DNA from 2 places in the Micromonospora sp. WMMD1120 genome. Region 1 is predicted to be linked to the other one. Evidence: riboswitches for the same ligand, from Rfam matches in the RefSeq annotation. Region 1 holds a riboswitch; the other holds the start of a gene.
The links. A riboswitch is a leader RNA that binds a small molecule or an ion and turns the genes downstream of it on or off. The one in region 1 is predicted to bind S-adenosylmethionine.
Positions count from the first base shown of each region.

Region 2: another riboswitch for S-adenosylmethionine. It lies ahead of O7634_RS19585 (ABC transporter substrate-binding protein); the one in region 1 lies ahead of thrC (threonine synthase).

Region 1 covers NZ_JARUBO010000005.1:1,457,354-1,472,841, forward strand. Annotated here, with positions in the region: gene paaN (phenylacetic acid degradation protein PaaN) at 1-1,625, opposite strand, end outside; gene O7634_RS06945 (GNAT family N-acetyltransferase) at 1,676-2,695, opposite strand; gene thrC (threonine synthase) at 3,020-4,303, opposite strand; SAM riboswitch class I at 4,314-4,449, opposite strand; gene O7634_RS06955 (DMT family transporter) at 4,518-5,498, opposite strand; gene O7634_RS06960 (metalloregulator ArsR/SmtB family transcription factor) at 5,590-5,892, shown strand; gene O7634_RS06965 (DEAD/DEAH box helicase family protein) at 6,285-9,701, opposite strand; gene O7634_RS06970 (restriction endonuclease subunit S) at 9,748-10,920, opposite strand; gene O7634_RS06975 (class I SAM-dependent DNA methyltransferase) at 10,917-12,455, opposite strand; gene O7634_RS06980 (hypothetical protein) at 12,671-12,934, shown strand; gene O7634_RS06985 (hypothetical protein) at 12,996-13,448, shown strand; gene O7634_RS06990 (hypothetical protein) at 13,454-14,254, shown strand; gene O7634_RS06995 (hypothetical protein) at 14,261-14,686, opposite strand; gene O7634_RS07000 (hypothetical protein) at 14,823-15,464, shown strand; gene O7634_RS07005 (hypothetical protein) at 15,461-15,488, shown strand, end outside.
Region 2 covers NZ_JARUBO010000005.1:4,162,712-4,178,199, forward strand. Annotated here, with positions in the region: gene O7634_RS19555 (hypothetical protein) at 1-316, opposite strand, end outside; gene O7634_RS19560 (alpha/beta hydrolase) at 684-1,562, opposite strand; gene O7634_RS19565 (BTAD domain-containing putative transcriptional regulator) at 1,700-5,005, shown strand; gene O7634_RS19570 (Na+/H+ antiporter) at 5,107-6,681, shown strand; gene O7634_RS19575 (amino acid ABC transporter ATP-binding protein) at 6,798-7,541, opposite strand; gene O7634_RS19580 (amino acid ABC transporter permease) at 7,538-8,317, opposite strand; gene O7634_RS19585 (ABC transporter substrate-binding protein) at 8,357-9,238, opposite strand; SAM riboswitch class IV at 9,511-9,622, opposite strand; gene corA (magnesium/cobalt transporter CorA) at 9,824-10,954, shown strand; gene O7634_RS19595 (hypothetical protein) at 10,971-11,156, opposite strand; gene O7634_RS19600 (2'-5' RNA ligase family protein) at 11,376-11,891, opposite strand; gene O7634_RS19605 (DUF664 domain-containing protein) at 11,969-12,478, shown strand; gene O7634_RS19610 (SCP2 sterol-binding domain-containing protein) at 12,600-13,076, shown strand; gene O7634_RS19615 (glycogen debranching N-terminal domain-containing protein) at 13,073-15,136, shown strand; gene O7634_RS19620 (DinB family protein) at 15,179-15,488, opposite strand, start outside.

The DNA.
Region 1 (15,488 bases):
GCGCCGTCGGTCAACGCCGAGTTGGCCGCCGCGTTGGCGCCGCTGCCGTGGAAGTCGGAGAACGCCGCCGACTGGTTCACGAAGACCCCGCCGGTGAGGTTGCAGGACAGGTGCACCCCGACCTCGACGGCTACCGCCTCGGTGGCGTCCAGCACCGACTCGTCGGTCGAGTAGACCCCGGCGGTGAGCGCGCCCTTCTCGCCGACGGTGCGGCGCAGCAGCTCCAGGCTGTGCGCCGTGGAGTCGGTGGCGATGACGAACGAGATCGGCCCGAACCACTCCCGGCCGTACGTCTCGGCGTCGTCAGCGGTCAGCTTCACGATGGTCGGGGTACGCACCACCGCGTCGGCGTACGACGGGTGGACCACGGCCCGTGACTCCAGCACCGGCTCGCCGACCTTCGTCACCTCGGCCAGCCGCTCCAGCACCCCGTCGTTGACGATGGCGCCGGTCAGCTCCACCCCCCGGGCCGGGTCGGCGGTGAGCTTGCCGACGGCGGCGGCGATCCCGCCGGCCACCTCGTCGAAGCTCTTGTGCCCCTGGTCGGTCTCGATGCCGCCGGCCGGGATGAGGATGTTCTGCGAGGTGGTGCACATCTGACCGCTGTAGAGGGTCAGCGTGAAGCCGAGGTTGCGGCACATGCCGGCGAAGTCGTCGGTGGAGTCGATGACGACGGTGTTCAGGCCGGCCTTCTCGGTGTAGACCGCCGCCTGCCGGGCGTGCGTCTCCAGCCAGTCGCCGTACTCGGTCGAGCCGGTGAAGTCGACGATCCTCACCGACCGGTGCAGGGCGAGGTCACTGGCGAGCTTCTCGCCGGGCGCCTCGGCCGCCAGCAGGACCAGGTTCGGGTCGAAGCCGGCCTCGGCGAGCACCTCCCGGGCGTACCGCACGGTGATGGCCAGCGGCAGCACCGCGCGCGGATGCGGCTTCACGATCACCGGGTTGCCGGTGACCAGCGAGGCGAACAGACCGGGGTACGAGTTCCAGGTCGGGAAGGTGTTGCAGCCGATCACCAGCGCCACACCGCGCGGCACCACGTGGAACGACTTGGTCATCCGCAGCGGCTCACCCTTGCCGGCGGCCTTCTCCCAGCCCGCGGTGCCCGGGTGCCGGGTCATCTCGGCGTACGCGTACGCCAGCGCCTCCAGCGCCCGGTCCAACGCGTGCGCGCCACCGGCCTGGAACGCCATCACGAACGCCTGCCCGCTGGTGAACTGCACCGCGTTGGCCAGCTCGAAGACGTGCTTGTGCAGCCGGTCGAGGATCTCCAGGCAGACCCCCACCCGGGCCTGCGGCCCGGCGTCGCGCCAGGCCGGCAGCGCGGCAGAGGCGGCGCTGATCAGCTCTCCGGTGCCGGTGTGCGGGTAACGCACCGCCAGGTCCACCCCGAACGGGCTCGTCTCGGTGGCCACCCGGTCGCCCGAGCCGGGCTGGTCGAGCGGGAAGTCACCACCGAGGTACGCCTCGAAGGCGGCCCTGCCGTCGGCGGCGGCGCTCTCGCCGTACACCCGAGGGCTGGGGGATTCGGGGTAGGCGGACCAGTAGCCCCGCTCCGTGATCGCGGTCAGCGCGCGGTTGAGGGTGTCGGCGTGCCTGTCGTACAGGGGATGCGGGGTCTCCGTCATGCCCGCCATCATGCCTGAGGACCGGCAGTGAGCAGTAGCGCCGATACCCGTCAGAGGGTGAGCTGCCAGTCGGTCCAGGCGTCCACCGGGCGGAAGCCGAGCTGCTCGTTGATCGCCACCATGTACGTGTTGCTGGCCGCGTTGAAGGTGTCGATGACGCGTACCGCCGGTTCGTGGGTGAGCAGGTGGTGCAGGTTCTCCGCCTTGGCGATCAGGCCGAGCCGGTGCCCGCGGTGGGCCGGGTCGACGATGGTGATCTGCTGGAAGGCGTGCCAGTCGGCGGACGCGCCCACGTCCAGCAGGGTCCAGGCGACCAGTCGACCGGACGCCTCGTGCCGCATCCCGAGGTGGTAGCGCCGCCGACCCCGGGCGTCCAGGGCGCGCTCGTTGCCGCGGATGCGGTCGGCGTCCACCTGCTCCGGTTCCCACTGCACGTCACCCATCGGCGCGTCCACCAGCAGCCGGCCGTCCAGGTAGGCGACGTCCGCGACGTACTCCTGCGGTGTTGCCCCCTGCCAGCAGACCGCCTGGTAACCCTCGGCTCGCGGGCGGGCCTCGGCCAGCGCCGCCCGCAGGGCGACCCGATCGATCTGGCCGACGTCCAGGCGGCGACGCACCTCGGCCAACGCGGGCTGGGCGCCGGTGGAGGCGGCGAACGCGTCACCGGCCGCCGACCGGGCCGGCCCGCCGGGCAGGGCGGAGACCGTCATCGCGACAACCCGTTTGCGTCCGTGCTCGCGCAGCAGCCGCAGCCCGTACTCGTGCAACGCCCGGCCGACGCCCCGGCGCCGCAGCTCCGGACGCACCGTCAGCTCGGCGGTGGCGTTGTCGGTGTTGTCGAGCTGCGGCAGGTCCACCTGTTGGTAGGCGGCGGGCACACCGTCCAGTCGGGCCAGCGCCCAGAGCGACGCGGTGCCGGGCATCGGCGTCTGGAACAACGCGTCGAAACGCCGCCGGCAGAAGGGCGGGAAGTCCGGCAGATCGACGTCGTTGGCCGCCGCCCCGATCCGGTACGCCTCGTCGACGGAGGCGCGGTCGGTGCCGTCGAACGCCGCGATGGTGATGCTCATTCGGTGAGAGTGCACCGGCGAAAAGCGATCGGGCCAGCGATTTAAATCGCTGGCCCGATCGGACGTGGTCGGGAGGGACACTCGCACAACGCCTCCGGCGTTGGGTCGCAAGAACTTCAAAAGTCTTCGGCGAAGTGCCCTCCCGCACGGAGCATCTTGCGCCGTCCGGTTCCTGCCGTCAAGTCCGCAGGGGCGGGTTTTCCGCACTCAACGCGAAAACCCAGTTACCCGGCGGATCCGCCTGCTCCCCCGATCGGCTGGTCAGCCGTCCCCCACCCGGCTGACGCACCCTCGGCCCGCTTCGATTTTCTTTATGTCGCCCGGTCAGCCGAGCAGGCCCGCGTCGCGCGCGGCGCGCAGCGAGGGCTTGATCTGGTGGGTCGGCCCGACCTGACCGGCCACCGCGTCGATGGTCTTCAGGCCCTCGCCGGTGTTGAACACGACGGTCTCCGCCGACGGGTCGAGCCGGCCGGACCCGACGAGCTTGCGCAGCACCGCCACCGTCACACCGCCGGCGGTCTCCGCGAAGACGCCGGTGGTGCGGGCCAGGTCGCGGATGCCGGCGCGGATCTCGTCGTCGTCGACGTACTCCATCCAGCCGCCGGTGCGGCGGACCGCTTCCAGCGCGTAGAGACCGGCCGCCGGGTCGCCGATGTTGAGTGACTTGGCGATGCCGGTCGGCCGGACCGGGGTGATCGTGTCGGTGTCGGCGTGCAGCGCGGCGGCGATCGGGTTGCAGCCCGCCGACTGCGCGCCGAAGACCTTCCAGCCGCCGGCCGGCGCCTCGACCAGGCCGATCTCCACCAGCTCGGAGAACGCCTTGTCAATCTTGGTGAGCAGCTCGCCGCTGGCCATCGGGATGACCACCTGCGCCGGGATGCGCCAACCGAGCTGCTCGGCCACCTCGTAGCCGAGGGTCTTGGAGCCCTCCGCGTAGTACGGCCGGACGTTCACGTTGACGAAGGCGGTGTCCTCGAACTCGTCGGTCTCCACCAGCTCACCGCAGAGCCGGTTGACGTCGTCGTACGAGCCGTCGATCGCGACCAGGTCACCGCCGTAGACGGCGGTGGTGATGACCTTGCCCTGCTCCAGGTCGCCGGGGATGAAGACCACCGAGGGCGCCCCGGCGCGGGCGGCGTGGGCGGCCACCGAGTTGGCCAGGTTGCCGGTCGACGCGCAGGCGAAGCGGGTGAAGCCGAGCGCCCTGGCGGCGGTGAGCGCCACCGAGACGACCCGGTCCTTGAACGAGTGGGTGGGGTTGGCGCTGTCGTCCTTGACCCACAGCGGCCCGGTGATGCCCAGCTCGGCGGCGAGTTGCGGAGCCGCCACCAGTGGGGTCAACCCCGGGTCGAGGGTGACCCGGCCGGCCGGGTCCTGACCGGCGGGGAGCAGACCGGCGTACCGCCAGATCGTGTTCGGCCCGGCCTCGATCTGCTCCCGGGTGACGGTGGCCAGCGCGGCGACATCGTAGTCGACCTCCAGCGGGCCGAAACACTCGTAGCAGGCGTGCTGGGCGACGAGCGGGTAGCGGGCCGAACAGGCACGGCAGACCAGGGCGCGGGCGGGGCTGGTGGAGGTGTCGATGCCGGTGACGAGCGTCGACGTCATGTCGAGAGTCCTCTCATCTTTCCCCACATCGCACGGTGCGGCGGGGACGGAATTGGCACCTGCCCCGCCGGTCGCTCAGCGGTGAGCGCGCGGGGTGGTTGCCGGGGCGTCGTCGGGCCGTATCCCTCAGCCCCTCTGGATGAGGTATGCAGTTGTGCCGCCGAGTCTAGGACAACGCTGTCGGCCCTTGCTACCGCTCATCCCACACAGTGGGTCAGCGGGCGCTCACCGCCACCGGGTCGGTCACCGCCACCGGGTCCGTGACGGCGGTCGGCCGGGGCAGCGCGGGGGTCCGGGGCAGCGCCTCGGTCCGGGGTCGGGCGGCGAGGTTCGCGGCGACCAGGGCGGCGATCGTGATGGCGGCCCCGACCAGCTCCACCGGCTCCGGGCGGTAGCCGCGAACGATCTGCACGACGAAGGTGGTCACCGGCACCAGGTTCATGAACAGCGCGGCGTTGGCGGCGCCGAGTCGCTGCACGCCGGTGTTCCAGGCCAGGACCGCGACCACCGCGCCGACCAGCACCGCGTACGCCAACTGCGGGGTGACCGCCACGACGTCGCCGACGCCCGGCGCGTGCTGCCAGCCGACGGCGTCGGCCACGATGCTCGCGGCGAGCATGGCGGCGGTGCCGGCGAGCGCGGTCAGCGTGGTGAAGCGCAGCGGCGACCATTCGCCGAACCGGCTGGCGCCGTGGGTGTAGATCGCCCAGCCCAGCACCGCGCCGATCATCATCAGGCCGCCGACACCGAACTGACCGAGGCCGGCCAGGCTTCCGCGCGTGATCACCAGACCGACACCGACGAGCGCCGCCAGGGAGAGGGCCAACAGAAGAGGCTTCGGGCGTACGCCGTCCCGGGCCCAGCGGACGAGCTGGGTGATCACCGGCGTGGTGGCCACGAAGAGGGCGATCTGCTGCGGGGCGGCGTGTTCGAGAGCGAGGCCGGTCAGCAGGTTGAAGCCGGCGAAGCCGACCACCCCGAGCACCACCACCTCCACCGCCCGAGCGCCGAGGCGCAGCGCGCCGGAGCCCTCGCGGAGCAGCAGGATGCCGACCAGGATGACGGCGGCCAGCAGGTAGCGGGCGGTGGTCAGGTTGAGCGGGTCGACCCGGTTCAGGGCGCTGGCGAGGACCGGAAACATGACGCCCCAGCCGAGCGCGGCGAGCAGTGGGTACGCGGCGGCGCGGGATCGCATCGGCATCTCCAATGTTCGAGTATCGTCGAACCAACGACACCGACCCTAGGAGCTTGTTCGAGAATTGTCGAACAACGGTTACACTGCTCACATGGAGCCGCACGAACCCGACCTGACCTCCGTACCGGTGACCGCCGTGCTGGCCGCGCTCGCGGACGACGTGCGGCTACAGATCGTCCGGGCGCTGGCCGAGGGGGGCGAGGCACCCTGCGGCAGCCTCGACTTCGGCGTCTCCAAGGCGACCCGCAGCCACCACCTCCGGGTGCTGCGCGAGGCCGGCCTCACCCGCACCCGGGCCGCCGGCACGAGCCGCCTGGTCCGCCTCCGCCGCGACGAGGTCGACAAGCTCTATCCGGGCCTGCTGAATGCGGTGCTAGCTCCGCGCGCGGAGTAACCCCTCCCCCGCGCAGAGCAACCCCTCGCCCCGCGCAGAGCACCCCCTCACCCCGCGCAGAGCACCCCCTCGCCCCGCGCAGAGCAACCCCTCGCCCCGCGCAGAGCAACCCCTCGCCCCGCGCAGAGCACCCCCTCGCCCCGCGCAGAGCACCCCCTCGCCCCGCGCAGAGCAACCCCTCGCCCCGCGCAGAGCAACCCCTCGCCCCGCGCAGAGCAACCCCTCGCCCCGCGCAGAGCAACCCCTCGCCCCGCGCAGAGCAACCCCTCGCCCCGCGCAGAGCAACCCCTCGCCCCGCGCGATCTTGCACTTACTGTCCCCCCATAAGGGGCATTCCCGGCTTTTCGGCAACAGAAGCTGCAAGATCGACGCGGCTCAGGGGCTTCGGCCCCCTACGCCACCTCGCTGACCGGCTTGGCGTTGTTCTTGATCGAGCGCAGGATCGAGACCATGCGGTCGGCGTCGTCGTTGGAGAACAGCGCCTCCGGCCCGCGCGGGGCGACACCGTTGAACGGCGACTCGTAGAGGCGCCCCGGCTCCATCACACCGTTCATCGTCAGGTCGTTGACGATCAGGTTGATGAAGTCGAGCTGGGCGGCGTTGAGGGCCCGGTCGACGAGGAACTCGCTGAACGCCTCCCGGGCCGCCTCGCGGTCCAGGCCGACCAGTGAGCGGATGAACAGGCCCAGGCCCTCGGAGGACCGCCGGGCCTGGTCGATGTCCTGCTTGTCGCCGACGCCGCTCTCGCCGAGCATCCGTTCCAGCTCGGCGAGGTCGGTGCCGGAGAGCTGCCGGTTGCGGCGCAGCTTCTGCACGGCCACGTGATCCTCGTGGATGCGCAGGTAGACACGCATCTTCGCGCGGAAGCGCTCCAGGTCGGTGCCGACCGTCACCCCGCTGAACGGCAGCTCGATTTCCTGGTCAATCTCGTCGGCGAAGTTGGTGAAGACGAGGGTGCGACGCACCTTCGGCACCAGCCGGACCAGGTCACGCATCCGACGTCGGGCCAACTCCAGCATGGGCAGCGTGACGTCCTGCCACCACTCGTCGCCGGCCACCTCCTCAAGCAGGTGGGCCCGCTGCTGGATCATCGGGATGGTGGTCTGCTCCAGCAGCGCCGAGGCGATCTCCTGGACCTCGGTGCGGTGCCGGTTGAACCGACTGTCGGGCACCAGCAGGCCGAGCTGCATCCGCAGGATCAACAGGTCGAAGCGCTTGGCCTCCTCGCCGTCGTCGCGGACTTCGCTGGGCAGACCGGCGAGGCCGGCGACGAGCTGCGCGGACGACTCGGGCGACAGCCGGTGCCAGTTGGCGAGGTCGACGTAGTACTCGACGAGGCGGCGGTGCGGTCGCACCACCACGTTGTCCAGGCGCATGCCCCGCACCCGGCCGTGCAGGTCCCGGGCGATGTCCCAGCGCAGGCCGGCCTCACTCTGCGTACCGTCGGCGGCGTCGCTGTCGGCGGCGTCGCCGGGTCGGCGCTGGTCGAGTTGGCTGACCAGCTCGACCTTGGCCTTGAAGATCCGTTCGGTGAGGGACGGGCTGAGCGAGCCCTCGGTGGTGGTCGGGTCCTGACTGAAGTACTCGAAGTTGCCGCAGAAGTCGAAGACGAAGAAGTCCTTCTTGTGGATGCCGGGGGCGTACAGGTCGGGCCGCAGGCGGGTGCCCCGACCGAGCATCTGCGCGAATTTGGTCTTGGACCGCACGATCTTGAAGAACACCAGGTTGACGACGTCGGGGACGTCGATGCCGGTGTCGAGCATGTCGACGGAGATGGCGATGTGCGGCTGCCGGTCGGGCAGCGAGAAGCTGTCGATCAGGCCCTGCGCGCGCTCCACCCGGTGGGTGATGATCCGGGCGAAGTCGCCCCGGTAGTGCGGGTAGTTGTCGTCGAAGCGCTTCGCGATGAACTTCGCGTGCTCGTTGTTCTTGGCGAAGATGATCGTCTTGCCGATCCGGTCACCGCCGGCCACCCGGTGACCCCGGGTCATCAGGTATTCGAGGACCTTGTCCACGGTGTCCGCGTTGAAGAACCACTTGTTGACCGCCTCGGCGCTCACCTCGTCGGGCACGTCGACGTCATCGCCCCACTCCAGGGCGTCCCAGTCGTCCTTCTGCTGCTCGGTCAGCTCGTCGTAGCGCAGGCCGGAGCGCTGGATACGCAGGTCGACAGCGACCACCCGGGGCGGCACCAGGTAGCCCTCGTCGACGGCCTCCTCCAGGGTGTACGCGTCGGTCGGGACCCCGTCGACCAGGTCGAAGAGGCCGTAGGTGTTGCGGTCGACCTCGTCCTTCGGGGTCGCGGTCAGCCCGACGAGCAGCGCGTCGAAGTAGGAGAAGATCGTCCGGTACTTCTGGTAGACCGACCGGTGCGCCTCGTCGATGACGATCAGGTCGAAGTAGCCCGGCCCGAAGCGGCGCAACTCGCCGTCGGTCTGGTTGATCAGGCCCAGCATGGTCGGGTACGTCGACACGTACACCCGGCCCTCGGCGACCCTGTCCTCGGTGAGGTTGACGGTGGTCACGTCGGGCAGGTGCGCGCCGAACGCGTTGGCGGCCTGCTTGACCAGCGCCACCCGGTCGGCGAGGAAGAGCACGCGCTTGACCCAGTTGGCCCGCATCAGCAGCTCGACCAGGGCGATGACGGTGCGGGTCTTGCCCGCGCCGGTGGCCATCACGACCAGCGCCTTGCGCTGCCAGTCCACCTCGAACGCCTCGGAGATCAACCGGATGGCCCGCTGCTGGTAGTGCCGTTCGACGATCCCGGTGTCGATGGTCAGCTCGGCGAGCCGCCGCCGGGTGCTGCGTCGCTGCACGAGCAGTTGCAGCTCGTCACGGGTGTAGAAGCCCTGCACCGGACGGGGCGGATAGCAGACGTCATCCCAGAGCCAGGTCTCGTAGCCGTTGGTGTAGAAGATGACCGGCCGCTGCCCGTACGCCGCTTCGAGCGCGTCGGCGTAGTTCTTGGCCTGCTGCTGGCCGGTCAGCGGGTCACGGCGGGTGCGCTTCGCCTCGACCAGGGCGAGAGGCTTGTCGTCCTCGCCCCACAGCACGTAGTCGACCCGCCCGGCACCCGAGCCGTGCGGCAGGCCGCTGACCGGGAACTCCCGGTCCCGCGCCTGGTCCAGCCGCCAACCCGCCTCGGCGAGCAGCACGTCGATGTAGCGGTCGCGGGTCTCCTGCTCGTCGTAGTCGTGCTCGTCCGGCCGGGCCGCGTTCGCGGCCTTGGCCGCCGCGATCTGCGCCCGCAGGGCGGCGACCTGCGCGTCCAGGTCGGCGTTGTCGGCCTCGGCCGCGGCCAGCGCGGCGTCCCGGGCGGCCAGCCGCTCGTCGAGCGCGCGCACCTCCGCGCGGCTCTGCTGCCGTACACCGGTCGCGGTGGGGACCAACGCCGGGTCAAAGGCAAGGGCATCCGGGGGTACGTTGACAGCGTCCCGGGTGTACCGACGAGCGAGCCAATACATCAGGTGGAACAACTCCCGGACGACCTCGGTGCTGACCGCGTCGGAAACCGTGCCCGCCTCGTGGACCGCCTTGTTGCTCTTAACGCGAATGATCCGCATCTTTGCGAACAAGGTGTCTCCGACTAGAGACTTCATCGACGGGTTTGTGGTGAGCCCGACGAGGCGCTTGTCGCTGGGCTCGCGCAAGTCGGGGTCGGCGCGGTAGAGCCACTTCACCGTGTGTTCCAGGCACCGGCGAGCATAGAAACAGGCGGTACGCGGATTGACCACCGCGTTCAGCTCCGCCTGTTCGGCCTCGGCGAAGAGGTCCGGCCACTCGGCGCGCAGGAACACGAAGTTACTCATCGACGAAGATCCCCCTGACACGTGGACAGCCCTCGATCATCACACATCACAGCTCCCCGCGAAAGGCTTTATCCTGAAGGGATGCAAACAGCACTTCCAGCCCGGCCAGGTGCGCTCGGTGCATGACTTCAAGCCGATTGGAGGCACCGACTTGGATCGCAAATTTTCGCAAAAGGTTGGGTGGCGGGACAAGGACCCGGGTAGCCGCGATCTGCTTGATGTTCAAAGTCGGTTGGCTCACTGTCCGCAACTCGCGCACAAAGTAATCCTGCGCGGCCTTTGTTCGCAGATAAGCCATCAGATACTGGCGAGTGTCGTCGTCGTCGACAGGCACTCGCGCAACAGCGCGAGCAATGTTGGATCCTACATCCTCCGGACCAACCATAGACACTGAACCGACCGATCCTACGCAGCTAACAAGCAACTCGTTACCACGGATACGAGATCTAGAGTATTGACTCTCGATCAACGGACTGATGCGTTTCAAGTTAGACCGATCAACTCCATTAACGGTCAAGTCGCCGACACGGATCATTGGCACACCAGCCTCGTCATGAGTTCCCGGCTGAACAACTCCGTAATTGATCCGGTCTCCCACGGATACCAGCTCAGCCAATTCGCATTCAGGAAATTGATAAGGGTTTACAGACGGGTCGCCGAACGCAGCCACGAAAGCAGACCGTTCAAGCTCGCCGAGCACAGCCAGAGTCTGCCGCCTCTTGACACCAAGCCCATCTGCACGATCCAGCACCTCAGCGATTCGCCGCTGAGCCCTTATCGGCGGGACTGGAATCGGCAAATTCCTCAGGCTAGCCTTGTTCAAGACCTCACCCATCGCAGCACGGTTCGCACCACCAGAAAGATCCGCTGCCCGTAGAGCCCAATAAAGATAGGAAGGCAACAATTGCTTCGGCGTCCGGACCGGCAGCGCGGCAATCGCTTCGTTCGTAAACATTGAGGTCGTTAGGATTCCGACCTTTCCGATACTCAACTTGAAGCTGAGCACAACCGTTCCTGAAGGAACAATCTTTCCGGCCGCTGCCGCCGCCGCTCGCGAAATCCCCTCTTTCGTAGTTGCCAAATAGCGCCCCTGCCGCATATCTGCAATAGAAAGCCACGGGATATCACCATCCCAATAATCAGCGCGACCACGGGAAGGTGTTCTACCGACATTTATCTCACACAGCTCACCCAAAGGCAGAGAGGGCCAAGCGCTCATCCGAGCAGCGCCTTCAGGTCGGCCATGCCCTGCTGGATCTCGGATTCGAGGCGTTCGAGGTCCACGAGGATTTCCAATGGGGCCCGGTGCTCGATCTCGTTGTGCACGATCTCCTTGTAGCGATTGAGGCTGAGGTCGTAGTCCTGGGCGACGACGTCGTCCTTCGGCACGCAGAAGCTCTGCTCGGTTCGAGTGCGCTTCAGCTCGTCATCATTACGCTGCGACCAGCGGGCCAGAACGTCCGGCAGGTTGTTCTTAGCGTGGTCGGCCTCGCCGAAATCCGCCGACGGACGTACACCAAGCTTGTCTTCCGGCAGCAGCGGACTTCGCTTGTCATCAAGGCTCCAGCCGTCGGCGGTCATCTCGTAGAACCAAACGTTGTCGGTCCCACCGCTGCTGGTCTTGTTAAAAAAAAGGATGGCGGCAGACACGCCCGTGTAGGGCTTGAAGACGCCGCCGGGGAGCTTGACCACCGCATCGAGCTTGTGGTCGTCCACCAACATGCGGCGGATCTCTTTGTGCGCCTTGCTCGACCCGAAGAGCACCCCGTCGGGCACGATTACCGCTGCCTGGCCACCCGGCTTGAGTAGCCGTAGGAACAGGATCAGGAAGAGCAGTTCGGTCTTCTTGGTCTTGACGACCTGGGTCAGGTCCTTCGCCGTGCTGTCGTAGTCGATGCTGCCGGCGAAGGGTGGGTTGGCGAGGATGACGGAGTACTTCTCGGCCTCGTCGGCGACGCTCTGCGCGAGCGAGTCACGGTATTCAATGACCGGGCTCTCCACGCCGTGCAGCAGCATGTTCATGCTGCCGACGCGCAGCATGGTGCTGTCGAAGTCGAAGCCGTGGAACATCTCGTGGTGGAAGTGCTCGTTCCGCTTCGGCTCGTGGAACAGGTAATCGTGTTCTCTGCGGACGTACTCGCTGGCCTCCATGAGGAAGCCGGCGCTACCGCAGGCCGGGTCACAGATGGTGTCGTCCGGGCCGGGAGCGACCATCTCGACCATGAGCCGGATGATGTGCCGGGGCGTCCGGAACTGTCCGTTGTGGCCAGCCGTCGCGATCTTGCTGAGCAGGTACTCGTACAGGTCACCCTTGGTGTCGCGGTCGTCCATCGGCACGCTGTCGAGCATGTCGACCACCCGGGACAGCAGCGCCGCGTTCGGGATGGTGAAGCGGGCGTCCTTCATGTGGGTCGAGTAGGTGGAGCCGTCGCCACCGAGCGTCCGCAGGAACGGAAAGACGTGCTCACCCACCGTCTGGAACATCTCAGGCGCGCTGGTGTTCTTGAAGCGCGACCAGCGCAGCTCCTCGTATGGCTTGCCGTTGTTGTCCGCGCCGGACGGAAAAATAGGCCGCTCGATCGGCGTGCCGGTGCGGGCCGACTTGTTGAGCGCGAGGGTGTGCAGGTCGTCCAGTCGGCGGATGAACAGCAGGTAGGTGATCTGCTCGATCACCTCAAGCGGGTTGGAGATGCCGCCCGACCAGAAGCTGTCCCAAATCCGGTCGACCTTGCTTTTCAGTTCCCCAGTGATCACGAAGCGTTGTCCCACCATCTCGATACGTCTCGGCTGAGCCCGTAAGGCTACGACGCACCCGCTGATCCCCGGAACCCACCGCTCGGCGTCTTCGGCGTGGTGTCACCATGCCGACTGTGGCGATTTTTCGGGGCAGCGACGGGACGGCGGTGTCCGATAGTGTCCGGCCCAACACACGGAGCGAGAATGTCTCGCCTGTCAGTCGGAGGGGTCAGATGGCGAGCATCGAGGAAGTCAAAGCCGCGCTTGCCCAGGCCGCCGAGCAGGGCAACAGCACCCAGCAGCAGATCCGGGCCGTCATCGAGGCGACCGAGCAGACCCTCGCCCGGCTCCGCGCGGTAGCGGCTGGCACCGGCCATCCGACCCTCGTCGAGGCCATCGCGCGCGGCGAGCAGAGCAAGCAACGCCTCGTCGAGGCGATGACCCTGCTCCAGGGCAGCTCGCAGGCCGCGCGCAACTACATGAACGTCCTGGGCTGACCTCGCCGGCACGGCATCAACTCGGAAGGGCACGGATGTGAGTCGCCAGACGTCTCGGCTGATGACGGCCGACCACCTGGGCGCCCTGTTGTCACCCTTGGCGGAAGCGGTGACGGTCGGCCGGATCATCTGGACCACGAAGAACCACGTCGTACGCGAGGGCCTGATCCGGGTCGACACCTCGATCAACGCCCTCGCCCCCTGCCGACTCCGAGTGCTGGTCAACGAGCGGAAACCGAGCGAGCCGGCATTCCAGTACCTGGCTGGTGACGGCCGGATGGCGTTCTCGGCACGCCGGCTGTGCATCAACACGCCACACCGTCCGTTCGCCGGCACCCACAAGCACCGGGTCGAGCCCGGCGGAGGTGAGGAGGCCGCCTACGAGCCCAATGACATCCCCGTCGTTCCGCTCCAACCACGGGTGTCACCTGGGACCTATCGTGCGATCCTGGAAGCGTTCGCTGCGGAATGCTTCATCACGTTCGGCACCGACTTCGGCTGGTCAGAACCGTGAGGGGGATGATCGTGGACGCCACGACCGTGATCGGCGCGGTCCTGCGGGCCGCCAACGACAACATCGTCGCGCAGCCGTACGGCGATGGTCTGTTGGTCGATCTGCCCTTGGCATACGGCGACGGTGACGGCGTACGGGTGTTGGTCGAGCCGATGGGCACCGGCTTTCGGGTCAGCGATCGCGCAACGGCGGCCACTCTGCTGGCGATGGCAGGGGTCAACCTGTTCGCCGGCCGCGCAGCGGAGGCGTTCGCCGAGATAACCCGCGGTGCCGGCCTCAACGGAGTCAATGCCGTCCCGGGTGAGCTTGCCACCTTCGGCACCGCCGATGATCTCGGTGTCATGATCCTTTCCGTGGCCCAGGCATCACTGCGGGCTGATCAGCTTCGGTGGCTCGCACCTCGGCAGGCGGGGATGAGGTTCGTCGACCGGGTTGCCGATCGGGTCACCGTCTGGGCTGGTCGCACCCGCAACCTCCAGCGGGACGCGCCGATCCCGCTCGGGTCCGGTCGTACCCGCTCGGTGACCGTACGAGTGGCCAACGACGGCAAGGCGGCATACGTCCAGGCGCTCAGCTTGCGCGACCCCGACCAGGCAGCCGAGCACTGTTATCACGTCTTCGGTCTCTCGACGATCGCCAAGGAGCGCCGGATCGCCGCCTTGGCCGGCTCGAAGCGGGATTGGCCGGCGGCGATCGTCACGGAGCTGCGGACCGTCAGTGATGTCGAGTTCTTCGACGACCCCCTGAGCCTTGAGCGACAGCTCGACAAGGTAGTACCGCCGCCACAGCCCGCGCTGCGGGCGTAATGCCTGTCAGGCTTCCGGCGTGATCTCCACGGCCTCGGCCAGCAGCGCGTCCAACTCCGCGTCGGTGAAATCGTCCTCGGTCAGGACCTTCTGGATGGTCGCAGCCTGTATCCGCCCGATCATCTCCTGACTGGCCGAGTAGTCGGCCGAAGGATCGATAGTGGCGAGGATGAACGCCTCGGCCGCTTCCGCGTCGATCACCGGCCCGCCCTCACTGAGGCTGGCGCGCAGCTCAGCAACGAACATGATGACGTCCGCTCGTCTCGCTGCCGTGCCGAAACGGCGGTCAACCGCGAGGAAGAAGAGTGCCGCGAGGAAGCGCGGGAAGCCATCCCAGCCGGCCGCGTCAAGCCTCGCCTCGACGGCAACGCTGGCTGCGTAGTCGCCCTTAACCATGGTCCGGACGTACTCCGGCAGGTCTGGATTGATCATCTTCAGGCCGCTTCCTCAGGCGTCGTAGCCGTCGGGGACCGCCGTGACAGCAGGTCACTGCGGGTTGTTCCGGGGCTGACTGAGAGTACGGATTTCGGTAGGGTCGGCGGCGTTCGCAACGCCGAAGGGACCACTCATGCCTCGCGTCATCATTCCGGTGGGCTTCAGCCTTGGCCCGCAGCACCGGTACGTGCGTCCCGCCGATCCGACGCCCGAGTCGTGGGAGGTTCATCTCGGCAGCGACATGCTCGAACTCAGCGAGGACGAGGTCGGCGTCTATGGTGCCGCTTTCCTCGACGTGGAGGGGCACTCCAAGCTCCGCGTCGACCGCGCAGCCCTGGTCAAGACGCTGTTGACCGCACCAACGCCGCAACCGGAGGCCGAGCGCCTGGTCGATGGCCTGATCAGTCGGGGTCTGCTGTTGGAGTTCGATCCGGAGGGCCCGTTGGAGGACCTTTTTCGGCGCTACCGCCTGTTTCCCACCGCCGAAGGCATGGGCACCACCCCTGAGGAACCACACTTCCACCGGATGGGCCACCACAACCGCGCCCTGGTCGCGGTGCAGAACGACGCGTATGTGATGTGGGCATTCTCGTTCGTGCACCCCAACCTCTGGGAAGCCTGTTCCTACTTCGCGAGGGCGGACCACGAGGAACTGATCGAAGGTGAGGCACCGATCGGCCTCACCACCGAGAGCGTTGCGCGGGAGGTGGCGATGAATCTGCCCATGATGATCGCTACCCAGTGTGCGTTCCTGGACCCCGTCGCAGTGCTGTGAGCTACCGGCGGCGCGGCTACCGTA
Region 2 (15,488 bases), 2.7 Mb from region 1:
CGATGGAATTTCGGCCGGACATGACCAGCAGGGCCACCGCGTACATGCCGGTGAGCGTGCCGAGCACCAGCACCGACGCGAGTTCGAGACCGAGCCCGGTGGAGAGCCGGCCGGGCCAGGAGACGCCCAGCAACCCGCCCAGCCCCACCGCGACCAGGCCCAGCTCCCAGGCGACCTGGATGGGCGCCGGCATGGACGTCTGCACCGAGGTCGGCCGCACGTTGAGGGTCATCATCAACACTCCGCAGACCGGTGCCGCGATCAGGACGGCGATCTCGTACGGCTGGTGGCGGGATCGGATACGTAGGTGCCCCACGGCGACTCCTTGGTCGAGGACCGTCAGCCGGCGGCGGCCGTGGGTCGCTGCCGTCGATGGGTCGCTTCCGTGGTGCGGCGGTCCTGACGACGAAGCCCGTTGGCGCGAGTGCGGCGGGACGGTGGTTGGGCGAGGATAGGAAGCGACTCGCCGCCGTTGGCTGCCGGTTACTGCCTGTGTATCACCGATGACCGGTTGCCGTCCACTCCGTGTAACGTCTCATTTGCGCAGCTCAGAGCCGCTTTGGCGAGGGTCTGGCGAGGGGTGGCCGGCCGGAGCGCGGCACCCGGCCGCAGGGCCGGTTTCGTGACCATGAGTGTCGGATATATTTCTCTGGGTCACGACCTGCGGCCGGTGCGCCGGCCGGTCAGCGGGCGAGCAGGGCACGCACCTCCCGCAGGACGTCCGCCGGCGCCTCCTCCGCCATGAAGTGCCCGCAGGTGACAGTCCGGTGGTCCAGGTCCGGCGCCCAGGCCCGCCACACCGCGGCCGCGTCGTAGCCGAGCGCCGCGCCCCAGTCCTGCTGGAGCACCGTCACCGGCATCCGCAGCCGGTTGCCGGCGGCGCGATCGGCGGCGTCATGGGTCACGTCGATACCGGCCGACGCCCGGTAGTCGGCGACGATCGAGGGCACCGCGTTCCGCGACGCCCGCAGGTACGCCGCCCGCACGTCCGCCGGCAGGGCCTCCGGAGTACCGGTCCAGACGTCCAGGAAGTGACCGAAGAAGGCGTCCGGACTGCCGGCGATGAGCGTCTCCGGCAGGCCGGGCGGCTGCGCCATGAGATACAGGTGGAACGCGACGGCGGCGCTGTTGCCGTGCAGCACGTCCCACATGTCGAGGGTGGGCAGCACGTCGAGCACCGCCAGGTGGCTGACCGCCGTCGGATGGTCGAGACCGGCGCGGAACGCCACCAGGGCGCCCCGGTCGTGCCCGACGAGCGCGAACCGTTCGTGGCCGAGCGCGGCGGCCAGCGCCACAACGTCGGCGGCCATGGTGCGCTTGGCGTACCCGGTGCCGTCGGTGTCGAGGGGCTTGTCGCTGTCGCCGTAGCCGCGCAGGTCGGGGCAGATGACAGTGTGGTCGGCGGCCAGGTCGGCCGCCACGTGCCGCCACATGAGGTGGGTCTGCGGGAAGCCGTGCAGCAGCACGACGGCCGGCCCGGAACCGCCCACCGCGGCGTTGAGCGTCACGCCGTCGGCGACGCTGACCCGGCGGTAGTCGAATCCGTTGATCCTGGGGTCCATGGGGAACCTTCCTGGTGAGCAGTGCCGGCTCGGGCGTGGCCCGTCGCCGTCGGACGTCGTCAAGCCTCGCCAGCGGTGATCAGCAGACGGTCAGCGGCGGATCAGTGCCGGTCCGCCGAGCCGCCTAGATTGGTGCCATGACCAGGCCGGAGAGGACGCCCGGCGCGGTGACCTTCGGCGTGCTCGGGCCGCTGACCGCCGCGATCGGCGGCGACCCGGTGCCCCTGCGCGGGCACCGGCAGCGTCTCGTGCTGGCCCGGCTGCTGCTCGCGCACGGGCGTGTGGTGCCGGTGGACCGTCTCGTCGACGACCTCTGGGAGGTCGCGCCGGACGGCGCGGTGGGCGCGATCCGGACCTTCGTCGCCGACCTGCGGCGGGCGCTGGAGCCCGACCGGCCACCCCGGCAGCCGCCCCGGGTCCTGGTCACCGAACCACCCGGGTACGTGGTGCGGGCCGACCCGGACGCGGTGGACGCCGACCGGTTCGAGGCGGCCGTCGCTGAGGCTGCCCATCTGCTGGAGGCAGGACGTCCCGGGCCGGCCCTGACCGGTCTGGACACGGCGCTCGGGCTCTGGCGCGGGCCCGCGTACGCCGACGCCGCGACGGAGACCTGGGCGGTCGCGGAGGTCAACCGGCTGAACGAGCTACGGTCGCTCGCCGTCGAGCGGCGGGCCGAGGCGCTGTTGGCAATGGGCCGGCCGGAGGAGGTCGCCGCCGACCTGCCGGCCCACCTGGCGAGCTTCCCGCTGCGGGAGGACGCCTGGCGGCTGCTGGCGGTCGCCCGGTACCGGGCCGGTCGGCAGGGTGACGCGCTGGCCGCGCTGCGGGAGGCCCGGGACGTCCTGGTCACCGAGTTGGGCGTGGACCCCGGCCCCGAACTGCGGCAACTCGAAGCCGACATCCTGGCGCAGGCGCCGCACCTCACCCCGCCTCTCGGCCGGGCGGTCGCCCCCGGCCCCGACGGGACCGTCCGACCCGTGCAGCCCGCTCCGCCACGGCGTCCGTTCGTGGGCCGCGACCCGGAGCTGGCGCGGCTCGCCGGGGCGGCCGAGACCGCCGTCCGCCGACGCCGCCCCACCCTCGCCCTGCTCAGCGGCGACCCGGGCGCCGGCAAGACCGCGCTGGCCGAGGCCCTGACCGCCCGGCTCGCCGCCGAGGGCTGGACCACCGCGTGGGGGCGCATTCCGGAGTACGAGGGCGCCCCGCCGGCCTGGCCGTGGACCCAGGTCACCGACGCGCTCGCGGGGACCGTGGACGCCACGGCGGCCGGCGGGCCGAACGACGGACCGGCCGACCCCGCCGCGGCGCGGTTCCGCCGGCACCGCCGGGTCGCCGCGCTGATCTCGGCGGTCGCCGCACGAGGGCCGGTGCTGCTGGTCCTCGACGACCTGCACCGCGCCGACGGGGACACGCTCGATCTGCTGAGCGCGCTGCTCGCCGGCCCGCAGCCGGTCAGCGGGCCGGTGCTGGTCGTCGGCACCTACCGGGCCACCGAGATCAGCCCGGAGCTGACCGCGGCCCTGGCCCGCTCCGCCGGACTCGAACCGGTCCGTGAATATCTCGGCGGTCTGTCCGCGCCGGCGACCGGCGAGCTGACCGGCGCGATCGTCGGCACGGCACCCGATCCGGCCACCACCCGGTTGATCCACCAGCGCAGCGGGGGCAACCCGTTCTTCGTCCGCGAGCTGGCCCAGCTGTACGCGACGGAGGGGGAGGCGGCACTCGTCGCCGTGCCGCCCGGGGTGCGGGACGTGATCCGGCACCGGCTGGCACAGGTGCCCGCGTCGACCCGTACCGTGCTGCGGCAGGCGGCAGTGCTCGGCCGCGATGTCGACCCGGCCCTGCTGAGCGCGTTGGTCGGGGACCCCTCGGTCGCGCTGGACGCCGTCGACAGCGCCCTCCAGGCCGGGTTCCTCACCGAGCGGGAGTCCGACGGCCAGCTGCGTTTCACCCACATCCTGGTCCGCGACACGCTCTACGCCGACCTGTCCGCGCCCCGCCGTGCCGCCTGGCACGCGGCCGCCGCCGAGGTGCTGCGCCAACGGGACCCGGTCGAGCCCGCCGCCCTCGCGTACCACCTGCTGCGCGCGGGCGGGCCGGCTGCGGCCGCGCGCGCCTCCGGGTATGCCCGGCTGGCAGCCGAGCGGGCCGAGCAGCACGGCAACCCGCACGAGGCGGCCCGGATGTGGGGACAGACGATCGAGGCGTACGACCGGGCCGGCGGTATCGAGCGGCGCGAGCGTCTCACAGCGGTGCTCGGTCTGGGACGGGCGCTGGCCGTGACGGGCCGGCTGGCCGAGGCGCGGCGCTGGCGCGCCGAGGCGATCACGGCGGCCGAGGCGGTCGGCGACCCCCGACTGCTCGGGGAGGTGCTGGCGGGCTTCGACGTGCCGGCCATCTGGACGCGTAACGACGACGAGTCGCTGTCCGCACGCATCGTCCGGGCCGCCGAGCACGCCCTGACGACTCTCGACCCGAGCGACGGGACGCGGCGTAGCCGCCTGTTGAGCACTCTCGCGGTCGAGCTGCGCGGCAGCACGACCGACCGGGGCCGGCGGGCGGCGGACGAGGCCGAGACGATCGCCCGCAGCCTCGACGACCCCACCCTGCTGGCGTTCGCGCTCAACGCCCGCTTCCTGCACACCTTCGCGCGTCCCGGGCTGGCCGGCGACCGGGCCCGGATCGGCGGCGAGCTGGTCGACCTGGCCGCCCGACACCACCTGGCCACCGTCGAGGTGCTCGGTCACCTCGTGCTGGTCCAGGCCGCCTGCGCCCTTGCCGACCGGGCCCGCGCCGACGCGCACGCCGACGCCGCCGACCGTCTGGCCCGACGGTACGAGCTGCCGCTGGTCGGCGTCTTCACCGGGTGGTACGCCGCGCTCCGCCGGGCGCTCGACGGCGAGTCGGTCGGGGCGGCGGACGCGTACCGGGCGGCGGCCGGCCACCCGGGCGCCGACGGCATGCCGGGGTTGACCGAGGGTCTGCTTCCGCTCGCCCTGCTCGGCCTCTGGCTGGCCGACACGATCGGCGGCGACCGGCCGGTCCCGCCGGCCGGCGCCAAGGAGTGGGCGACTCTGGACTGGGGCGGGCACGAGCCGTGGGTCCGCCCGTTGCTCCTGCTCTCCGACGGCGACCGGGAAGCGGCCGCGGTCGCCCTGCGCGCCGTCCCCGCTTTGCCGCACGACCTGCTGCGCGAGGTCCGGCTCTGCCTCCTCGGCCGTGCCGCGTGGGCTCTCGACGACCGGGTCACGATGACTTGGGTCCACGCCGAGCTGCTGCCGGCCGTCGGCGAGATGGCGGCGGGAAGCGGGGTGCTCACCGCCGGCCCGGTGGCGGGGCACCTCGCCGACCTGGCCGGCGCACTCGGTCGGGCCGAGGAGGCGGCCCGGCACCGGCGCACCGCCCGGGCGGTCACAAACCGGGCCCGCGCCGTCGCCCGCTGACCTCCCACGACTTGGCCAATCGCGCCGGAACCACCGTCTGGGTGCGGTCAGATGGAACCACCGGCGGGCGCGCCGCCGGCCACGGTTCGAGGAGGGTACGCGTGGAGGCGCTCGTCCTGATCGTGGTGCTGGGCGTCACCGTCCTGGTCGGCACCACGCTCGGCGGTCGGTACCGGGTCGCCCCGCCGGTCCTGCTCATCGGCCTCGGGGTGCTGCTCGGCTTCACCCCGCCGCTGTCCGAGCTGGCCCTGGAGCCGGACCTGGTCCTGCTGATCTTCCTGCCGGCGATCCTGTACCGGGAGAGCCTCACCCTCAGCCTGCGCGAGATCCGGGCCAACCTTCCGGTGATCGGGCTGCTCGCCGTGGTGCTGGTGGTGCTCACCCTGGTCACGGTCTCGTACACCGCCCAGGCCCTCGGGGTGAACCCGGCGGCGGCCTGGGTGCTCGGCGCGGTGCTCGCGCCGACCGATGCCGCGGCGGTCACCGGCCTCGCCAAGCGGCTGCCCCGCAAACTCCTCACCACCCTGCACGCCGAGAGCCTGATCAACGACGGCACCGCCCTGGTGATCTTCGCGGTGACCGTGGGCCTGCTCACCCACAGCGCGGACCCCGGCGCGCTGCGCATCGGTGAGGAGTTCGTCGGGGCCAGCGCGGGTGGCGTGCTCGCCGGGCTGCTGGTCGGCTACGCCGTCGTGCTGATCCGCAAGCGGCTCGACGATCCGCTGCGCGAGGGCGCGCTGAGCGTGCTCACCCCGTTCGCCGCGTTCCTGCTCGCCGACGCGGTGCACGCCAGCGGCGTGCTGGCGGTGGTGGTCGCCGGCCTGATGCTCTCCTACGCCGGCCCACGGGTGATCCGCGCCCGGTCCCGGGTGCTGGCCTACGCGTTCTGGGACCTGTCCACGTTCCTGATCAACGGTGGCCTGTTCGTCCTGCTCGGCACGCAGATACCCCGGGCGGTGCGGAACATCACCAGTACCTCGCCACAGCGGGCCCTGCTGATCGTCCTGGTGGTCACGCTCGTCGTCATCGGCACCCGCCTGCTCTTCGTCTACCTGACCTCGCAGGTGGCGAGGCTGCGACGACGCCGGATCATGGACCCGAGTCAGGGACCCTCGGGCTGGCGGGTGGGCACCGTGGCCGGCTGGTCCGGCTTCCGGGGCGCGGTCTCGCTCGCCGCGGCACTGGCCGTGCCGACCATCGAGGTGGACGGTCGGCCGGTGGTCGAGCGCGACCTGATCATCTTCGTCACCGCGCTGGTGATCGTGCTCATCATGTTGCTCCAGGGGACCACCCTGCCGCTCGTCGTGCGCTGGGCACGGCTGAGCGGCGACCCGCAGCGCGTCGACGAGGCCCGGCACGCCCGTCGGCGGGCCGCCGAGGCGGGGCTGGCCGCGCTGCCCCAGGTCGCCAACGAGGTCGGCGCGGGGGAGGACACCGTCGATCGACTCCGGGCCGAGTACCAGCGACACCTGGAGGACCTCGACGAGAGCGGCGAAAGCACCGGCGAGGAGCGCCGCCTGGAACGGCAGTTGCGCCTGCGCGTCCTCGCCCACAAGCGCCGGGAGGTCACCCGCCTGCGGGACGACCGGGAGATCGACGACCTGGTGCTCCAGGAGCTCCAGGCCGCGCTGGACAACGAGGAGATCCGCCTGCTGGGACGCGGCCCCACCGACTGACCGGGCGGGTCGGGCAACCGTGCAGCGGGCGAGACGCGGTCTGCCGCGTCCGGGATCTTCGGTCACCGCTCTCGAGTAGCACCGTCCTGCCGGGTCAGGGGCCCAACTCGCCCCGCTCAGAGCACCTGGTCGAGGAAGCGGCGCAGCCGGGGGTGCGTGGCCCGCTCGAAGATCGCCTCGGGTGGACCGGCCTCCAGCACCACCCCCCGGTCCATGAAGGCGACGGTGTCGGCGACCCGCTGGGCGAAGCCCATCTCATGGGTGACCACCACCATTGTCATGCCCGCCGCGGACAGCTCGGCCATCACCGCGAGGACGCCCTTGACCAGCTCCGGGTCGAGCGCCGAGGTGGCCTCGTCGAAGAGCATCACCTCGGGCCGCAGCGCGAGCGCCCGAGCGATGGCCACCCGTTGCTGCTGACCGCCGGAGAGTTTCGCCGGCCGGAAGTCCGCCTTGTGGGCGAGGCCGACCAGCTCCAGGTGGGCGTGTGCGACGGCATCCGCCTCGTCCTCGCCGAGCTTGCGCAGCCGGCGCAGCGCGAGGGTGATGTTGCGCCGGACGGTCAGGTGCGGAAAGAGGTTGAACTGCTGGAAGACCATCCCCACCCGCTGCCGCAGGGCGTCCGGGTCGTCGCCGAGCACGCTGCGCCCGTCCAGCAGCACGTCGCCCCGGTCCGGCTCGATCAGCCGGTTGATGGTGCGCAGCAGTGTGGACTTGCCCGACCCGGACGGGCCGATGACGCAGGCCGTCGCGCCGCGCGGCACGGTGAGGTCGACGCCGCGCAGCACCCGGTTCGGTCCGAAGGCGAGGTGCACGTCGCGGACGTCGAGGCTGACCGAGGTGCTGGGGTCGGTGCTCATCGTCGCTGTCCCTCCGTCGCCATCTCCTCGTTCTCCTCGTTCTCCTCGTCCTCCTCGGTCGGCGCGGTCGCCGGCCGACCGTCGCGCAGTCGACTGTCGATCCGGTTGACGACGTGCGTCAGCGGTACGGTCAGCGCCAGGTAGCAGAGCCCGGCCAGCAGCAGCGCGGACTCGTTGCCGGTGGTGGCCGCGTAGTCCTGCCCGATCCGGAACAGCTCCCGCTGGCTGGCCACCAGACCGAGGAAGTAGACCAGGCTGGAGTCCTTGATCAGCGCGATGAGCTGGTTCACCCAGGCGGGCAGCACCCGCCGCAGGCCCTGCGGGATGATCACCAACCGCATCGCGTCCACCCAGGAGAAGCCGAGCGCGCGGGCGCCCTCCAGTTGGGTGGCCTCCACCGACTGGATGCCGGAGCGGAAGATCTCACCGAGGTACGCGGCGGCGATCAGCGACAGCGCCAGGATGCCCAGCGGGTAGGGGTCCGGTCCCCACACCCGCATGCCCAGGGGTGCCAGCCCCACGCCGATCAGCAGGATCGTCGCGGCGGCCGGCAGCCCCCGGAACACGTCGGTGTAGACCCGCGCCGGCCAGCGCAACCACCGGCTACGGGAGATCCCGGCGACGGCCAGCAGCAGGCCCAGCACCGAGCCGAGCAGGGCGGCGGAGACCGCCAGGATCAGCGTGTTGGGCAGCCCGACGGTGAGCATCTCGGGCAGCGCCTCGCGCATCGCGTCGACGTCGAAGAACGTCTCCCACAGCGTGCTCAACGGATCCATGTGTCGCCTCTCCCACCGCTCCGCTCGCTCGGCACCCGGTCAGGACGCGCTCGACGCGGACGCCGACGGCACTGCCGACGCCGACGGCACGGCCGCCGTCCCGCTGCCCGGGGTGAAGTCCGCCGGGATCGGCCGGCCCGGGTAGTACTGCGCCTGCAGGCGGCTCCAGGTGCCGTCCGCGATGACCTCGTCGAGGCCCTCGTTCAGCGCCTCACGCAACCTGTCGCTGCCCTTGGCCACCGCGTACGCGGTCGGCGCCGGGCTGAGCTGCTTGGCCGCCACGGTGATCTTGCCGTTGCTGTCGGCGGCCGACTTCTCGCCGATCTCGGCGGGCGCGATCCACGCGTCGGCGGTGCCCGCCTTGAGCTGGTTGATCGCGCCGTTGTAGTCCGGCACGCGCACCGGGTTGAGCTGCTTGCCGGTGGCGTAGTCGTCCTGGACGGTGCCCTGCACCACCACGACCCGCCTGCCGGCGAGCTGGTCGAAGCTGGTGATCGGCGAGCCGGCCGGCACGTCCAGGCCGAAGTAGCCGAAGTCGTAGCCGTTGCCGAAGTCGACAGTCTTCTTGCGCGCCTCGGTGATGGTGATCGAGGAGCTACCGACGTCGAACTTGTGGTTGTTGACCTGGGAGAGCAACGCGGAGAAGTCGGTGCCCACGAACTCCACCCGCAGGCCGAGCCTGCCGGCCACGGCGGTCAGCAGGTCGTTGTCGAAGCCGGTGAACTTCCCGTCCTTGAGGTACACGTTCGGCGGGGCGTCGGTGAGCGTGCCGGCGCGCAGCACGCCCGGCTGCGCCAGCCCGTACGGGTTGGCGGTGGAGTCGGTGGAGTCGTCGGCGCCGCAGCCGGTGAGCGCGGCGGCGGCCAGCAGCATGGCCGCGGCGAGGGCGACGGTGCGGGTCAGGGCAGGAAGGGATCGCACAGGTGTCTCCGAAGGGTGGTGTCCCGGCAGCGCGGACGTGCGCCGCCGACGGCACGCCCGCTGGGCGTACCGCTGGAAGGGGTTCGAGAAGGGGATGCGCTAGGGCGCGGTGCCGCGACGACAGGCGGCGCTGCACATTCGCATCATGTCCACGTGCCGTCGCCGGATCAGTGCCGGCGACCGTCGACCGGCGCGGACGTCCGCGACATCGGTCGGTGGGGCGGTGCTGAGCATGCGCATGGTTCTCCCGGGTCTGTGCTGACCTGGGTGCCAGGCCACGCTTGCGCCGGCGTCCTGCCGGTGCCTGGTCCTCACCCGGGGCACCCCACCGCGGAGGAGGGTTGCCGGCCAGCAAGCCGGGGCTTCGCGCTGGCACTCATGACCTGCGCCGATGCTAGCAGCGGGCGTGGGTGGACCGTCCAGTCGTTATGACCACCCTCACCGTCGGCTCGCCGGTCACCCGGGCCGGTGCGCGGAACCCACCCGGTCGCGCGGCGGGTTTCGTACTCCGGACAGCGGGAACGCAGCGCCCCCGGGTTGGCGGGCCCGCGCCGGGCCGGACAGCGCCGGGGGAGGGGGCAGGGCATGGTCGGTGGCCGTCGCTTCCGCCCGGGTGGTGGCTTCGGTCGCCAACTCGACGAGTACGAGACCCCGGTCGGCGTCGCGCCGTCCACGCAGTCGTCCACCGCCCCCGCCGGCGGCCTGGTGGACAGCGCGATCTACCGCCACGGACACCGCTTCGCCTCGCCGTCCGGCCTCGCCGAGACGTACCGCTGCCTCCAGGAGCAGGATGACGCGATGGCCTGGATCGGGTTGTACCGGCCCGACATCGGCCAGATCACCTCGTTGGCCCGGGAGTTCCGGCTGCACGACCTGGCGGTCGAGGACGCGATCAACGCCCACCAGCGGCCCAAGCTGGAACGGTACGGGCACACCCTGTTCGTGGTGCTCCGCGCCGCCCGCTACGACGACTCCCGGGAGGAGGTCGAGTTCTCCGAGCTGCACCTGTTCATCGGGCCGGGTTTCGTGGTCACCGTGCGGCACGGTGAGGCCCCGGACCTGGCCGCCGTGCGACGTCGGATGGAGACCGAGGCGCAGATGCTCGCCCGGGGCCCGGAGGCGGTCCTGTACGCGATCCTCGACCAGGTCGTCGACGGGTACGCGCCGGTGGTCGCCGGGCTGGAGAACGACATCGACGAGATCGAGACCCAGGTGTTCGGCGGTGACCCGAACGCGAGCCGGCGCATCTACGGCCTGAGCCGCGAGGTCATCCAGTTCCAGCGGGCCGCCCGGCCCCTGCTGAGCGTGCTCGACGCGCTGGCCGGCGGCGCGGGCAGCCCCGGCGCGGACGAGGAGCTGCGCCGCTACCTGCGGGACGTGACCGACCACCTGACCCAGGTGGTCGAGCGGGTGGACGGGTTCCGGCACCTGCTACAGAACATCCTCACCGTCAACGCCACCCTCGTCTCGCAGCAGCAGAACGAGGAGATGCGCAGCCTGACCGCGGCCAGCTACGCGCAGAACGAGGAACTGAAGAAGGTCTCGTCCTGGGCGGCGATCCTCTTCGCGCCCACCCTCATCGGCACCGTGTACGGGATGAACTTCGTCCACATGCCGGAGCTGCGCTGGCGGTTCGGCTACCTGTTCGCCCTGCTGTTGATGTTGCTGGTCTGCGGCACCCTCTATGTGATCTTCAAGCGGCGCGGATGGCTCTGAACCGCCCCGCCGGGTGTCACTCGATGCCGCGCAGGATGTGCCGCTCGTCCTCGACGTCGTCGTCGCCGGCGCTGATCCGGCCGAGCAGCACCGCGGCCGCCCAGATCGTCAACGGGGTGGCTGCCCCGGTCATACCCCCGCCGGTCCGGTCGTCCCGGGTCTGGCGCCGCTCGGTGCGCGGCGGCCTGCGCTGAGCCTGCATGGGCCCTGCCTCTCCTCCTCGACGCCGCCGCGCGGGCGCGGCGTGAGCACGCGCCACCGGCCGGGCGAACCGCGGACGGGCGACTCGCCACTGGTACGGCGGCCACTCGAACCATCCCACGCCTGGGCGGATTCGCACCCCTGGTTTTCAAGTTTCCGACTCCCGCCCGCCAAACCGGACATTTTGCAGTGAGGTGGGCGGGTCGGTGAGCTGTCGGCTTCAGGGCAGCGGGTGGGCGATGCCGCGTGCGTGGTCGGTGAGGGCCGCCCCGACCACCGTCGCGGCCAGCGGCAACACCTCCAGGCACCGGCGTACGGCAGCGGCCATCAGCGCGTTCGGCACCCGCATGGACAGCGTGCAGTGCGGCACCCACCGGCCCGGCCGGTAGTGCTCGGTGAGCCCGACACCGGCGGCGGCGAGCCGGTCGTGCACCAACCGGTGGTGCGCCAGCAGCTCCGGTGTGGGCGCCGGGCCGAGCCAGAGCACCCGACCGACGAACTGACCGGCGTGCTGGAAGTCGAGCCGCAGGGGAGCGGCCACCACGGTGCCGCGCAGGGCCGCGGCGACCTGTTCCGGATCGAGGCGGGGCGCCACCGCGAGCGAGACGTGCGGGCGGTGCCGCTGCTCCAGCAGCGACCGCATGCTCTGCACGCCCTCGGCCTCCAGCGCGTCCCAGAGCACCCGGATGCGACGGGTCGCGTCCGGGTCCAGGTACAACTCCACCGCCGCGACCACTTGATCACCGTAGCGGTCGAGGTTTGACCGTCGGCGCCAGCGGTACCTGATCGGAACCCGATCAGGAGGCGTACCCAGTGGACGTGAACGAGCTGTTGACCGAGACGTACGACCGGCTGCCCGACCTCGTCCGCTCGGCGGTGGACGGCCTGAGTCCGGAGCAGCTGCGCTGGACGCCGGGACCGGGCAGCAACTCGGTCGGTTGGCTCGTCTGGCACCTCACCCGCGTCCAGGATCACCACGTCGCCGACCTGCTCGCCGCCGAACAGGTCTGGACGGGCGGCGACTGGGCGGGTCGTTTCGCGCTCGCCGCCGACCCGGACAACACCGGATACGGGCACTCACCCGACCAGGTCGCCGCCGTACGGCCGGAGAGCGCGCAGGCGCTCGTCGACTACTACCGGGCGGTCGCGGATCGGACCGGGGCGTTCCTCACCGGCCTGCGCCCGGCCGACCTGGACCGGGTGGTCGACGAGTCGTGGGACCCGCCGGTGACCCTCGGCGTCCGGTTGGTCAGCGTCGCCGAGGACGACCTGCAACACGTGGGCCAGGCCGCCTTCGTGCGCGGGCTGCTGGAAGCCCGCTGATCACCGGCCCGCCGATCATCGGCGGGCGTCCCGGCGCGCCCTGTCGCTCACCCGTTCCGGGTGAGGCGCGCTCACCCCACCAAGGGTGAACCTGCGGGGACACCGTGGGGAAGGGGATCCGATGGGCGTGACGGCGGAGGAGTACCTGGGACAGTGGGACGCCGATCGGCGCTTCAACCTGCCGGAGACCACCGCCGGCACCGTGCGGTTGGACGTCGCCGCCCACGACTGCACCGACCACTGGTACCTCACTGTCGCCGACCAGCACGTCCAGGTGTCGCGGTCGGCCGACGACGCCGACCTGGTGATCCGCGCGGACCGGCAGGTGTTCGACCAGATGGTCAGCGGCGAGCTGCATCCGGGTGCCGCGCTGCTGCGCCACGAGTTGACCGTGCAGGGCGACATGCGACTGCTGATGGTGCTGCGGCGCATCTTCGCCGGACCCAGCGGGGCCCGGCATCCACGGGAGTTGGGCCGAGCCGCGGTCGCTTCCCGCGCCTCCGGCGGCAGGGCCGACGCCGACGACCCGCGGCGCGGCGTGGCGGACGCCAGCGCCTCGGGGCGCGGCACGGCGGACGCTCGGGAGGGACGGCCGTGAAGCAGGAGCTGCTGCACGTGATCGCCGGCAACGTGTTCGCGATGAGCGACGCCCAGGGCGACATCGAGGCCGACGCGCGCTCGCCGGTCGGTCTCTTCGCGTACGACACGCGGTTCCTGTCGCACTGGGTGCTCAGGATCGACGGCGAACGGATCAACGCGCTCTCCCGCGACGACATGACGTACTTCGAGACCCGGTTCTTCCTGGTCCCCGGCGCGGCCAGCCACTACGTCGACGCCGACGTGTCGATCATCCGGTACCGCTCGATCCACGACTGCCTGCACGAGAACATCACGGTGCTGAACCACTCGTCGCGGCCCGCCGAGTTCACAGTGCGGGTGGAGATGGGCAGCGACTTCAGCGACATCGCGGAGATCGGGCACCTCCGGCAGCGGGCCGTCGAGGTCACCGCGGACTCGTCCCACCAGCAGCTCGTGCTGCGCTACCAACGGCAGCGGTTCGTCCGGCAGACCACGGTGCGCAGCACCGCTCCCGTCGACGTCGACGAGGGCGGGATGACGTTCCGGATCCGGGTGGACGCCGGGGGCAAGTGGGAGACCGACCTGCACGTCGCCATGACCATGGGCGGCGCGGACGGGGAGGACGTACGCGCCTCGCTGGAGTCACACCAGCGGGCCGTGCGCACGGGGATGCGCGAGGACCTGGCGGCCTGGATGGACGGGGCGCCGCAGCTGGTCGCCGAACGCGACGGGCTGGTGGAGTTGTACCTGGGCAGCCTGGCCGACCTGGCGGCGCTGCGGTACCGGCCGTTGTCGTACGACGACCGGGTGCCGATCGCCGGCCTGCCGTGGACCATGTGGTTGTGTGGGCGGCACAGCATCATCACGTGCCTCCAGACCCTGGCGTTCACCCCCCAACTGACCCCCGCGACGCTGCGGATGCTGGCTTTCATGCAGGGCAGCCAGCTCGACGACGGCCTGGACGAGGAGCCGGGAAAGATCCTGGCCCACCTGCGCTACGGCGAGTCCGGCGCGTTCGGCGACCGGGCGCACGCGCTCTACTACGGCTCGGCCGACACCAGCGCTCTCTTCGTCATCCTGCTCGACGAGTACGAGCGCTGGTCCGGCGACGCGGACCTGGTGCGCGAGCTGCGGCACCCGGCCCGGATGGCGTTGGACTGGATCGACGAGTACGGCGACCTGACCGGGGACGGTTACGTGCGCTACCAGCGCCGCAACGAGCGCGACGGCCCGCTCAACCAGTGTTGGAAGGACTCCCCGGACGCGATCACCAGCGCCGACGGCCGGCAGCCGGCCCTGCCCCGCGCCACCTGCGAGTTGCAGGGCTACGCGTACGACGCGAAGAGGCGCGCGGCCCGGCTGGCCCGGGAGTTCTGGGACGACAACGCGTACGCCGACCGGCTGGAACGCGAGGCCGAGGCGCTGAGGGACCGTTTCAACAGGGACTTCTGGCTGCCGCACCGGGAGTACTACGCGCTGGCGCTCGACCCGTACGGCGAGCCGGTCGACGCGCTGGCGTCCAACATGGGGCATCTGCTGTGGAGCGGCATCGTCCCGGAGGAGCGCGCCGAGGTGGTCGCCGGGCACCTGGTCGGGCCACGCCTGTTCAGCGGTTGGGGGGTGCGCACCTTCGCCGCCGGGCAGCGCCCGTACAACCCGTTGGGCGCGCACCTGGGCGCGGTGTGGCCGGCGGACAACGCGCTGATCGCCGCCGGCCTCCGCCGTTACCGCCGTGACCGGGAGGCAGCCACCATCGCGGCCGGCATCTTCGACCTGGCGCAGACGCTCGGCGGAGCAGTGCCGGAGGCGATCGCCGGCCACGAGCGCAGGCTGACGACGTATCCGGTGCAGTTGCCGGAGGCCGGTCGCCCGCAGGCATGGTCGTCCGGGGCGCTGCTGATGCTGCTGAGCGTCACGTTGGGGTTGCGACCCGTCGGCGACAACCTGCTGGTCAACCCGGCCGTGCCGGAGGGGTTCGGTCGGCTGGAGCTGCTGGACGTCCCGGGCCGCTGGGGCCACTCCGACGCGTACGCAAGGGACCGGACCACCGAGGGCCGGCACCGCCCGCGAGTGCGCTGACGCCCGCGGCGGCCGGCGCGTGGCCCCGGTCGCCCGCGCCGGTCAGCCCATGGTCCTGGCGCCGTCGATCGACTCGCGCAGGATGTCGGCGTGCCCGGCGTGCTGGGACACCTCGGCGATCACGTGCAGCATCACCCGGCGGACCGTCCAGCTCGCCCCCGGCTCGAACCAGGGCGCCTGCGGCAACGGGTGTGCCGTGTCCAGGTCGAGGGTGGCGACCAGCTCGTCGGTGTGGGCGGCCACCTGGTGGAAGCGCTCGACGAGCCCGGCCAGCGTGTCGCCCGGGGACATCCGGAACTGGCCGACCCAGTCGATCGGCTCCCGTTCCATCGCGTCGGCGCCACCGGTGGCG